DNA from 2 places in the Vibrio sp. KUL70 genome. Region 1 is predicted to be linked to the other one. Evidence: predicted binding sites of a transcription regulator. Region 1 holds the regulator's gene; the other holds the start of a gene.
What was found. The regulator PurR, encoded in region 1, represses purine synthesis genes. The targets are predictions, from matches to a motif close to TNANGNAAACGTTTNCNTNA.
Positions count from the first base shown of each region.

Region 2: the regulator PurR is predicted to act here: its motif matches at 1,840-1,859, upstream of AC6I7V_RS09635 (NupC/NupG family nucleoside CNT transporter).

Region 1 covers NZ_AP045834.1:1,107,381-1,111,809, reverse strand. Annotated here, with positions in the region: gene elyC (envelope biogenesis factor ElyC) at 1-171, shown strand, start outside; gene torR (two-component system response regulator TorR) at 292-1,005, opposite strand; gene torD (molecular chaperone TorD) at 1,262-1,909, shown strand; gene purR (HTH-type transcriptional repressor PurR) at 2,231-3,235, shown strand; cyclic di-GMP riboswitch class I at 3,407-3,491, shown strand; gene AC6I7V_RS05075 (TfoX/Sxy family DNA transformation protein) at 3,620-4,210, shown strand; partial or broken gene AC6I7V_RS05070 (IS1182 family transposase) at 4,328-4,429, shown strand, end outside.
Region 2 covers NZ_AP045834.1:2,200,264-2,204,692, forward strand. Annotated here, with positions in the region: gene folD (bifunctional methylenetetrahydrofolate dehydrogenase/methenyltetrahydrofolate cyclohydrolase FolD) at 1-497, shown strand, start outside; gene AC6I7V_RS09635 (NupC/NupG family nucleoside CNT transporter) at 592-1,791, opposite strand; partial or broken gene AC6I7V_RS09640 (LysR family transcriptional regulator) at 1,999-2,943, opposite strand; one part of gene AC6I7V_RS09645 (IS1182 family transposase) at 3,109-4,282, shown strand; one part of gene AC6I7V_RS09645 (IS1182 family transposase) at 4,282-4,429, shown strand, end outside.

The sequences.
Region 1 (4,429 bases):
TATTGGCATGAAACGATGGGGTTAGTTTGGCAATCATTGCGCGATTGGCTAGATAACCAAAGCACCGAAATAGAAGAGCCGATGATCATCCCCGAACCTTCTATGCTTGAAGAAGAGCTCTCTGCCGCCTCTGATGCACAACCAACAAGTGGCGCACAACCAGCCATTTAATGCTGTATGAAATGACTTTAAGTCCCTAGACCTTTCAAGCTGATTTCATAAACAAAAAGCCGAGATACTGAATATCTCGGCTTTTTCAATTTCGCTTGTTGAACATTTCAATGCTGGCTGCTAATCGCCTGCAAACATATAGCCTTCACCATGAACCGTCACAAAAATTTGTGGATTCTTTGGATCAAACTCCATCTTAGCACGCATACGACGAATCAATACGTCGATGGTACGATCGTTTGGTGCATCAACGCGGTGGCTAATCATATTTAAGATTCGCTCACGACTTAAAACCTGGTTAGGGTATGACGACAGCGCAACCAATAACTCATATTCAGCTTTGGTCAATTTCACTGGCTCACCGTTTTTACTCAGTGCGCGACGTGGAATATCAAACGTCCATTCACCAAAGCGAACGATTGACGCGTCTTCCGCCTGCTCAGTTGCACCTGCTGGTGACTTGCGAGCCGCAGAAATTCTCCAAAGTAGGTTTTTCACTCGAACCAATAATTCGCGAAGTTCAAATGGTTTGGTAACATAATCATCTGCGCCCATCTCTAGGCCTACAATTTTGTCGATGCTATCCGTGCGTCCAGTAACTAAAATAATCCCAATGTCTGATTGACTGCGTAATTCGCGAGTTAGCATCAATCCATCTTCGCCTGGTAAGTTGATGTCCAGCATAATGAGATCTACGTTATTTTCTTCTAAAACATTTCTCATTTGAGCGCCGCTTTCTGCTTCGCTTACTGTGTAACCCTCATTCTGGAAATATCCAACCAGCTTACTACGGGTTACCACATCATCTTCAACGACTAATACGTGATAGCTCATCTACACCACTTTTCTTATTTAATAGTTTCAGTGACCATTCTATTCATAACTAGTAACAATTCTAGTAGTAGGTAAGATAAAAGCCAGAAACCTGAATTTTTTTTGATACAAGACAATCTTAAACCTTGCTATTTACCCCCCATCGCAATTCAATATAGGCATTACTACTAACGAGTGACTTTGCAGTTAGCAAATACAAGGGTTAGTAAGCCTTCGTACCGCAGATATTACGAAAGACGATATTAGGATTATTGAGATGAAAGAAACCAAAGCGTTCAATGAACAACGAGCTGAAATCTACTGGTGGCTATCGAGCCTGTTCGCGAAAGAACTGACTCAAGAAGAATTGGAGAAATACCACTCGGTTGAGATTCGTTCGTTTTTAACCGGCCTCGGCGACAACGAGACGCTTAAGCCATCAATCAATAACCTAGTAGATGCACTTAACCGATTACAGAACCGTGAAGATGCTCAATTAGAGCTTTCATCCGATTTTTGCGAGCTGTTCTTAAAGTCGGATAAGTACGGTGCTCTGCCGTACGCTTCTATTTATCTAGACAAAAGTGGACTACTGAATGCGAAACCAGCTCAAGACATGGAAGCCATCATGGCGTCTTACGGCATCGCCGTAAACCAAGATCTAAAAGAGCCTGCTGACCACTTAGCCATTGAGTTAGATTTCCTAGGTAACATCATTATTCGCTCCAACGACCTTGAGAGTGAACAAGATCTAGAAACGGCTTTCGCTACACAACACGAGTTTGTTGAACAACAGCTCCTTAGTTGGGTTCCACAGTTCGCAGTAAAATGCCGTGAATTTGATGAGTTTGGTTTTTACGCATGTGTTGCAGAATTGCTAGTCGCTTTCTGTAAACTTGACGCACAATATTTAGCTGGTGAATAAATTCACTGATGACTAAGGGTACAATTTAGGTAGAATGTGACAACTCACCCAGATTTCTGGGTGAATTTTATTGCGAGTATTTTCTAGTCAGTCTAAAATTGTGACCGCAAACGATAAAATATGAAACATTCTCGAAATGCTATGCTTTAAATTAGCTAAGAGCATTTCGGTGTTAAGACAAGCCGCTCTCATAAGCGGTTTTTTGTTTTTTAGCACTTTAGTACCGAGAGAGCCCTCCATATTCTAAGCTCTTGTTCTGGTAGCTTTAAACGGCTACTTGCTCCGTACTGCTGAGGAAGTAGCTATCAATAGGATAAAGCCATGGCAACTATAAAAGATGTCGCTCGCTTAGCCGGCGTATCAACAACCACCGTTTCTCACGTGATCAACAAGACACGTTTCGTCGCAGAAGCGACTCAAGAAAAAGTAAACAAAGCCGTCGATGAACTAAATTATGCACCAAGTGCTGTTGCTCGTAGCCTGAAATGTAACTCTACGCGCACAATCGGTATGCTAGTGACTCAATCAACCAACCTATTCTTCTCTGAAGTGATCGATGGTGTAGAGAGCTACTGTTACCGTCAAGGCTACACGCTGATTCTATGTAACACAGGTGGTATCTACGAAAAGCAACGCGACTACATCCGAATGCTTGCTGAAAAACGCGTAGACGGTATCTTGGTAATGTGTTCTGACTTGACTGAAGAACTGCGTGAAATGCTTGACCGCCACGCAGACATTCCAAAAGTTGTTATGGACTGGGGCCCAGAGAGTTCACAAGCGGATAAAATCATCGACAACTCAGAAGAAGGTGGCTACCTCGCCACTAAATACCTGGTTGAACGAGGACATGATCGTATTGCTTGTCTAAGTGGACATTTGGATAAAGCGGCATGTGTAGAGCGTATCGCGGGTTATCGTCGTGCTCTTGAAGAAGCAAACATTCAAACAGATGACAATCTAATTCTTGAAGGTAACTTCGAATGTGACACCGCAGTTATCGCGGCAGATAAAATCGTTTCAATGGAGAATCGCCCGACAGCAGTATTCTGTTTTAACGATACTATGGCACTTGGTCTTATGAGCCGTCTGCAGCAGCAAGGCATTAAGATCCCAGAAGACATTTCAGTGATTGGTTACGACAATATTGAGCTGGCAGAGTACTTCTCACCACCGTTGACAACTGTTCACCAGCCAAAGCGTCGTGTCGGCAAAAACGCATTTGAAATCTTGTTGGAACGCATTAAAGACAAAGATCACGAAAAACGCGTGTTCGAAATGCATCCAGAGATCATTGAGCGAGCTACAGTTAAAACGTTAAAATAACGTAAACTTTAGAGAAATCTAATAAAACGCACCGCTTGGTGCGTTTTTTTTATTCTGACAAAGTAAAAACCTTGTTGCATATAAAGACAACAATTAACTGAATTAAGATCACATTTTGGAATAACAAGTGTGAACCTCATTCAACAAAAAACTTTATTCTTCGTTATACAGTCACGCACAGGGCAAATCACTTGAAAGGGTGAGACGCAAAGCCTCCGGCCTAACCCATTATTGGTATGGTAGCGGGGTTACCGATGGCAAAATGCAGTATTTCCTACCTTTAGTAGTAATTTACGGCTTATTGACAATTTTATTGCGACATTTTGCTAATCTCTCGGACCTGCTTATTTGGTGGCGTAATTCAAATACACCGAGATAAACAATATGGATAAACCGATACTCAAGGACTCAATGAAGTTATTTGAGCCACTTGGAAAGATTAAGTCACGCTCAATGTTTGGCGGTTTTGGCCTATTTGCCGACGACACGATGTTTGCACTGGTCGTTAACAATCAATTACACATTCGAGCTGACAAAAATACTACTTCAAAATTTGAACAACAGGGTTTCGAACCTTACGTATACAAAAAACGCGGATTCCCAGTCGTTACTAAGTATTTTGCTCTTCCAGAAGATCTCTGGCAGACTCAAGAACGTATTATCGAACTGGCAAAAGCGTCCCTTGACTGTGCCAAAAAAGAGAAGCAAATCCAATCATCAGCGAAGCCTACACGATTAAAAGATTTGCCCAACCTTCGACTTGCCACAGAGCGTATGTTGAAAAAAGCGGGCATCGATACCGTCGAGAGCTTGTATGAGTCAGGTTCTGTTAATGCATACAAAGCAATAAAAGAGTCTCACTCATCCAGTGTCAGCTTAGAGCTGCTTTGGGCACTTGAAGGTGCCATCAACGGTACTCATTGGTCGGTCATACCTCAACAACGACGCGATGAGCTTATCAACTCTATCAATTAAGTCCACCTCACTTAATTGTCAAAAGCCACATCAATGTGGCTCAGACTGCTGACAAAGGTCTAGCTTTCAAGCTAGACCTTTGATCTAATAGGGGTATCGAAATATGGATATCTCACTATGCTTCAAGAGCCTTCACCTCAACAATATGAACTCGAAATGGTCACCATGGAACAGCTCGTTCCTCAGAACCATTTAGTTCGTAAGATAGATAAAGCCATC
Region 2 (4,429 bases), 1.1 Mb from region 1:
GTTTCCACCCATACAATGTCGGCCGTCTGGCACAACGTATCCCTAAGCTACGTTCTTGTACGCCAAAAGGTATCATCACTCTGCTTGATCGCTACAACATCGACCTACGTGGTAAGCACGCGGTTGTTGTCGGCGCATCAAACATCGTGGGTCGCCCTATGACTCTAGAGCTACTTCTAGCGGGTTGTACGACCACGACTTGTCACCGTTTCACCAAAGACTTGGAAGGTCACGTTCGTCAAGCAGACGTTGTTGTGGTTGCGGTAGGTAAACCTAACTTCATTCCGGGAGCGTGGATCAAGAAGGGTGCCGTGGTGGTCGATGTGGGTATCAATCGCCTAGAATCTGGCAAGTTGGTGGGTGACGTGGAATATGATGTCGCAAAAGAGAGCGCAAGCTTTATCACTCCAGTTCCGGGTGGTGTTGGCCCGATGACGGTTGCAAGCCTTATCGAGAACACAATGATCGCTTGCGAGCAGTTCCACTCTCATAAGTAACGGCTTTCTCAAGTCAACATTACTCCAAATAAAGGAAAGCCGCGACAATTCATCCGTCGCGGCTTTTTTGTTAGCTATTCACTTATGGAAAAGGCTATAGCGACAGTGCTACACCTGCAATCGAAGCACTCATCAAGTTCGCTAACACACCTGCACAAATCGCGCGGAAGCCGTACTTAGAGATGAATGAGCGACGCTCTGGTACTAGGCTACCCAAACCACCGATCAGAATCGCCATGGTTGAGATGTTGGCAAAGCCACACAACGCAAAAGTAACGATGGCTTGAGAATGTTCGCTCAACACTTCCTTCGCTTCCATCAGCTGGATGAAGGCTACAAACTCATTCACAACAATCTTGTTACCGATCAGTGAGCCCGCAACAATCGCTTCGTCCCATGGCACACCAATCAGCCATGCAACGGGTGCAAACACATAACCTAGGATAAGCTCGAAGCTTAGGTCCACGCCGAACCAACCTCCAACTGCACCTAGCATGCCGTTCAGCATTGCAATCACACTGACAAAGGCAAGAAGTGTTGCACCCACTGCGACTGCAATACGAAGTCCGGACATAGCCCCATCTGCCATGGCCTCAACTACGTTGGTTGCTCGTGGAATTTCTACATCTGATTCAATGCTCTCTTGAGTCTCATTGGCACTACCTGGAACCAAAATCTTCGCCATCAGTAAGCCTGCAGGCGCAGACATGAATGCCGCTGCGATTAGGTAGTTCAGATCTACGCCCAGAGACGCATAGCCTACTAATGTACCGCCAGCTACCGATGCCAAGCCACAAGTCATTACCGCAAACAGCTGAGAATCAGTCATATGCTTCAGGTAAGGCTTAACCACCAGTGGTGCCTCAATCATGCCAACGAAGATGTTCGCCGTAGCAGAAAGAGACTCCGCTCGGCCTGTACCCAGCAGCTTCTGCAATGCGCCGCCAATTAGGTTGATCACTTTTGGCATGAAACCAATATGGTACAGACCCGAAATCAAAGCTGAGAAGAAGATAATGATACCAAGAACATTGATAGCAAATACAAAACCACTATTGGTTAGGCCACCAAATAGGAAGCCGATACCTTCTTGACCATAATTGATTAAGCTCGACACTGCTCCTGTAACACCATTAAGCACTTCTTTGCCCATAGGCACGTAAAGTACAAGCAGTGCAAAAGAAACTTGTAGTAGGAAAGCAAGAGACACCGTTCTCAGCTGAATATTTTTTCTGTCCGTAGATAGTAACCAAGCGATTACTAAAAGAGTAATGATTCCAATTAGGGATGCCATGTGCGTCAAACCTGAAAAAGTTGTAGTAGGAAAGGCGACGCATTGTATAGAGGAAATCGTTTGCGGCAAGTTGCGGTTGTTACATGGATGTTGGTTCAATAGGCGATTTTAACCCGAAATATCTAACCTATTGAATTAATTGAAACTATATTGATTGTTTTTAATACTTTTTCCATATGGAAATTATATTTTCAAAAACAGCGACAGTTAGCGGTGTAATTCAACACAAGTTTTCAGATTTTGATCCCAATAAGTTGGAGAGCCAATATGCTGTTTAAGAAACTCAATCACGGTCGATAGTTTTTTCGGCATGTTCTTGCGGCTCGGATACACGGCAAAAAATGGCATGATTTGGCTCGCTTTCCATTCCGGCAAGACTTGAATCAATTGCCCACTACGAAACTCCTCTTTGACGAGGTAAGTCGCAAGATAAGCAATTCCCCACCCTGCCACAGCCGCGTCTCTTACCGCCTCTGCGAGATCGACAGAGTAATCACCACTTACGGTGACACATAAACTTTCTTGTCCGTTATCGAACGCCCAAGAGGTGTAATCACGCTCACGGCTACGATAGATAAGACAGTTGTGGTCGCTCAGCTCCGAAGGGCAACTTGGCGTGCCTGCTTTGATCAAATAATCCGGTGATGCCGCCACCACAAATTGGCTATCCGCCAATCGTTGAGCAATGTAGCCTTCCGGCAGTGCCTCATTATTGGTGATCCATAGATCCAAGCGCTCTTCGATCATGTCTACTTTGTAATCGAACAGGTGAATCTCGACTTTGAGCTGTGGATAGAGCTGACGCAACTGATCGATAGCGGGAATGACATGCAAAGTACCAAACGATTGAGAGATCCCAACTCGCAACTTACCGGAGACATCATCGCGCTGACTCTCCATATCCATTTGTGCAGCTTTAAGCGTGCCAAATAACTGCTCACAGTGCTGATAGAACACTTCGCCTGCTCCGGTCAGCGTTAGGCTACGTGTCGTACGCTGAACCAGTTTAATCCCAATGTTGTCTTCCAACAGTGCAATCTACTTACTGATGTGTGATACCGATACATTGAGACTCTTCGCTGCACTGGTGAAACCACCGTGTTTGATCAAGGCGTGAAAGATCACCATTTGCGCCGCTCTGTCTGTTAACACTCCGCTTGCCCTCTATCTTTAAGAAACGGCCTATTCTAAAAAGGCCATTTATCTGAAAACACCAAAACAAAAGGACTCCGAAGAGTCCTCAGACTGCTGACAAAGGTCTAGCTTTCAAGCTAGACCTTTGATCTAATAGGGGTATCGAAATATGGATATCTCACTATGCTTCAAGAGCCTTCACCTCAACAATATGAACTCGAAATGGTCACCATGGAACAGCTCGTTCCTCAGAACCATTTAGTTCGTAAGATAGATAAAGCCATCGACTTCGAGTTTATCCGTAATGAAGTCGCTCACCTCTACTGTAAAGACAACGGTCGCCCACCTGTTGACCCTGTACGCCTGTTTAAAATCATCCTGCTTGGTTACCTCTTCGGAATAAAAAGCGAGCGACAACTCGTGAAAGAGATTGAAGTCAATGTCGCTTATCGATGGTTCCTGCGTATGTCACTGACAGAGAAAGTTATCCATGCATCGACACTCAGCCAAAACCGTATTCGCCGCTTTAATGGTACCGATGTGTTTGAGCGTATCTTTATCAATATCGTAGAGCAGGCAATGGCGAAAGGTTTAGTCGCAGGCCAAGAACTATTTACTGACAGCACGCACCTAAAAGCCAATGCCAACAAAAATAAGCACACGAACAAAGTGACTAAGGTTCGCGCCAGTGCTTATCTTGACATGCTCGATGAAGATGTCGCGCTAGACCGAGAGAAAGAGGGTAAGAAACCTCTAAAGTCACGTACCGCTGAGCCTAAAACTAAGAGCACCAAAACGAGTACTACCGACCCGGAAAGTGGCTTCATGACTCGAGATAATAAACCCCAAGGCTTCTTCTATCTCGACCACCGTACAGTGGATGGACAGCATGGCATTATCTTAGATACCCATGTCACAGCAGGTAATATCAATGACTCTCAACCTTATGTGAAGCGTCTGGACTATACCCTAGAGCAATTTAACCTTAATCCAATCGCCGTTGGACTCGACGCGGGCTACTTCACTGCGCCAGTCGCTGAGTCATTAGAGCGTCGAAATATCTTAGGCGTGTTCGGTTATCGCAGACCATCGAGAACAAAGAATGCGTTCAAGAAAAAGCACTTCATCTACAATGGAGAGCGAGACAGTTACCGCTGCCCTAACGGTCAAGAGCTCATCTATAAAACAACGTCTAGAGATGCGTATCGTGAGTATCACTCCGACCCGAAAGAGTGTGCGTTCTGTCCAATGAGAGATGACTGTACGCAAAGTAAAAATATAAAGAAAGTCATTACAAGACATATCTATACGGACGCGATGGATAGAGCCAACCAAATGCGGCTCTCACCTTATGGAAAAAGACGTATAGGCGAAGAAGTGAGACGGTAGAGCGGAGCTTCGCCGACGCTAAGCAGCACCATGGTCACCGTTATGCCCGCTTCCGCGGGCTCTCGAAAGTGCAAATGCAATGTTGGTTGGCAGCTGCCGCTCAAAACATCAAGAA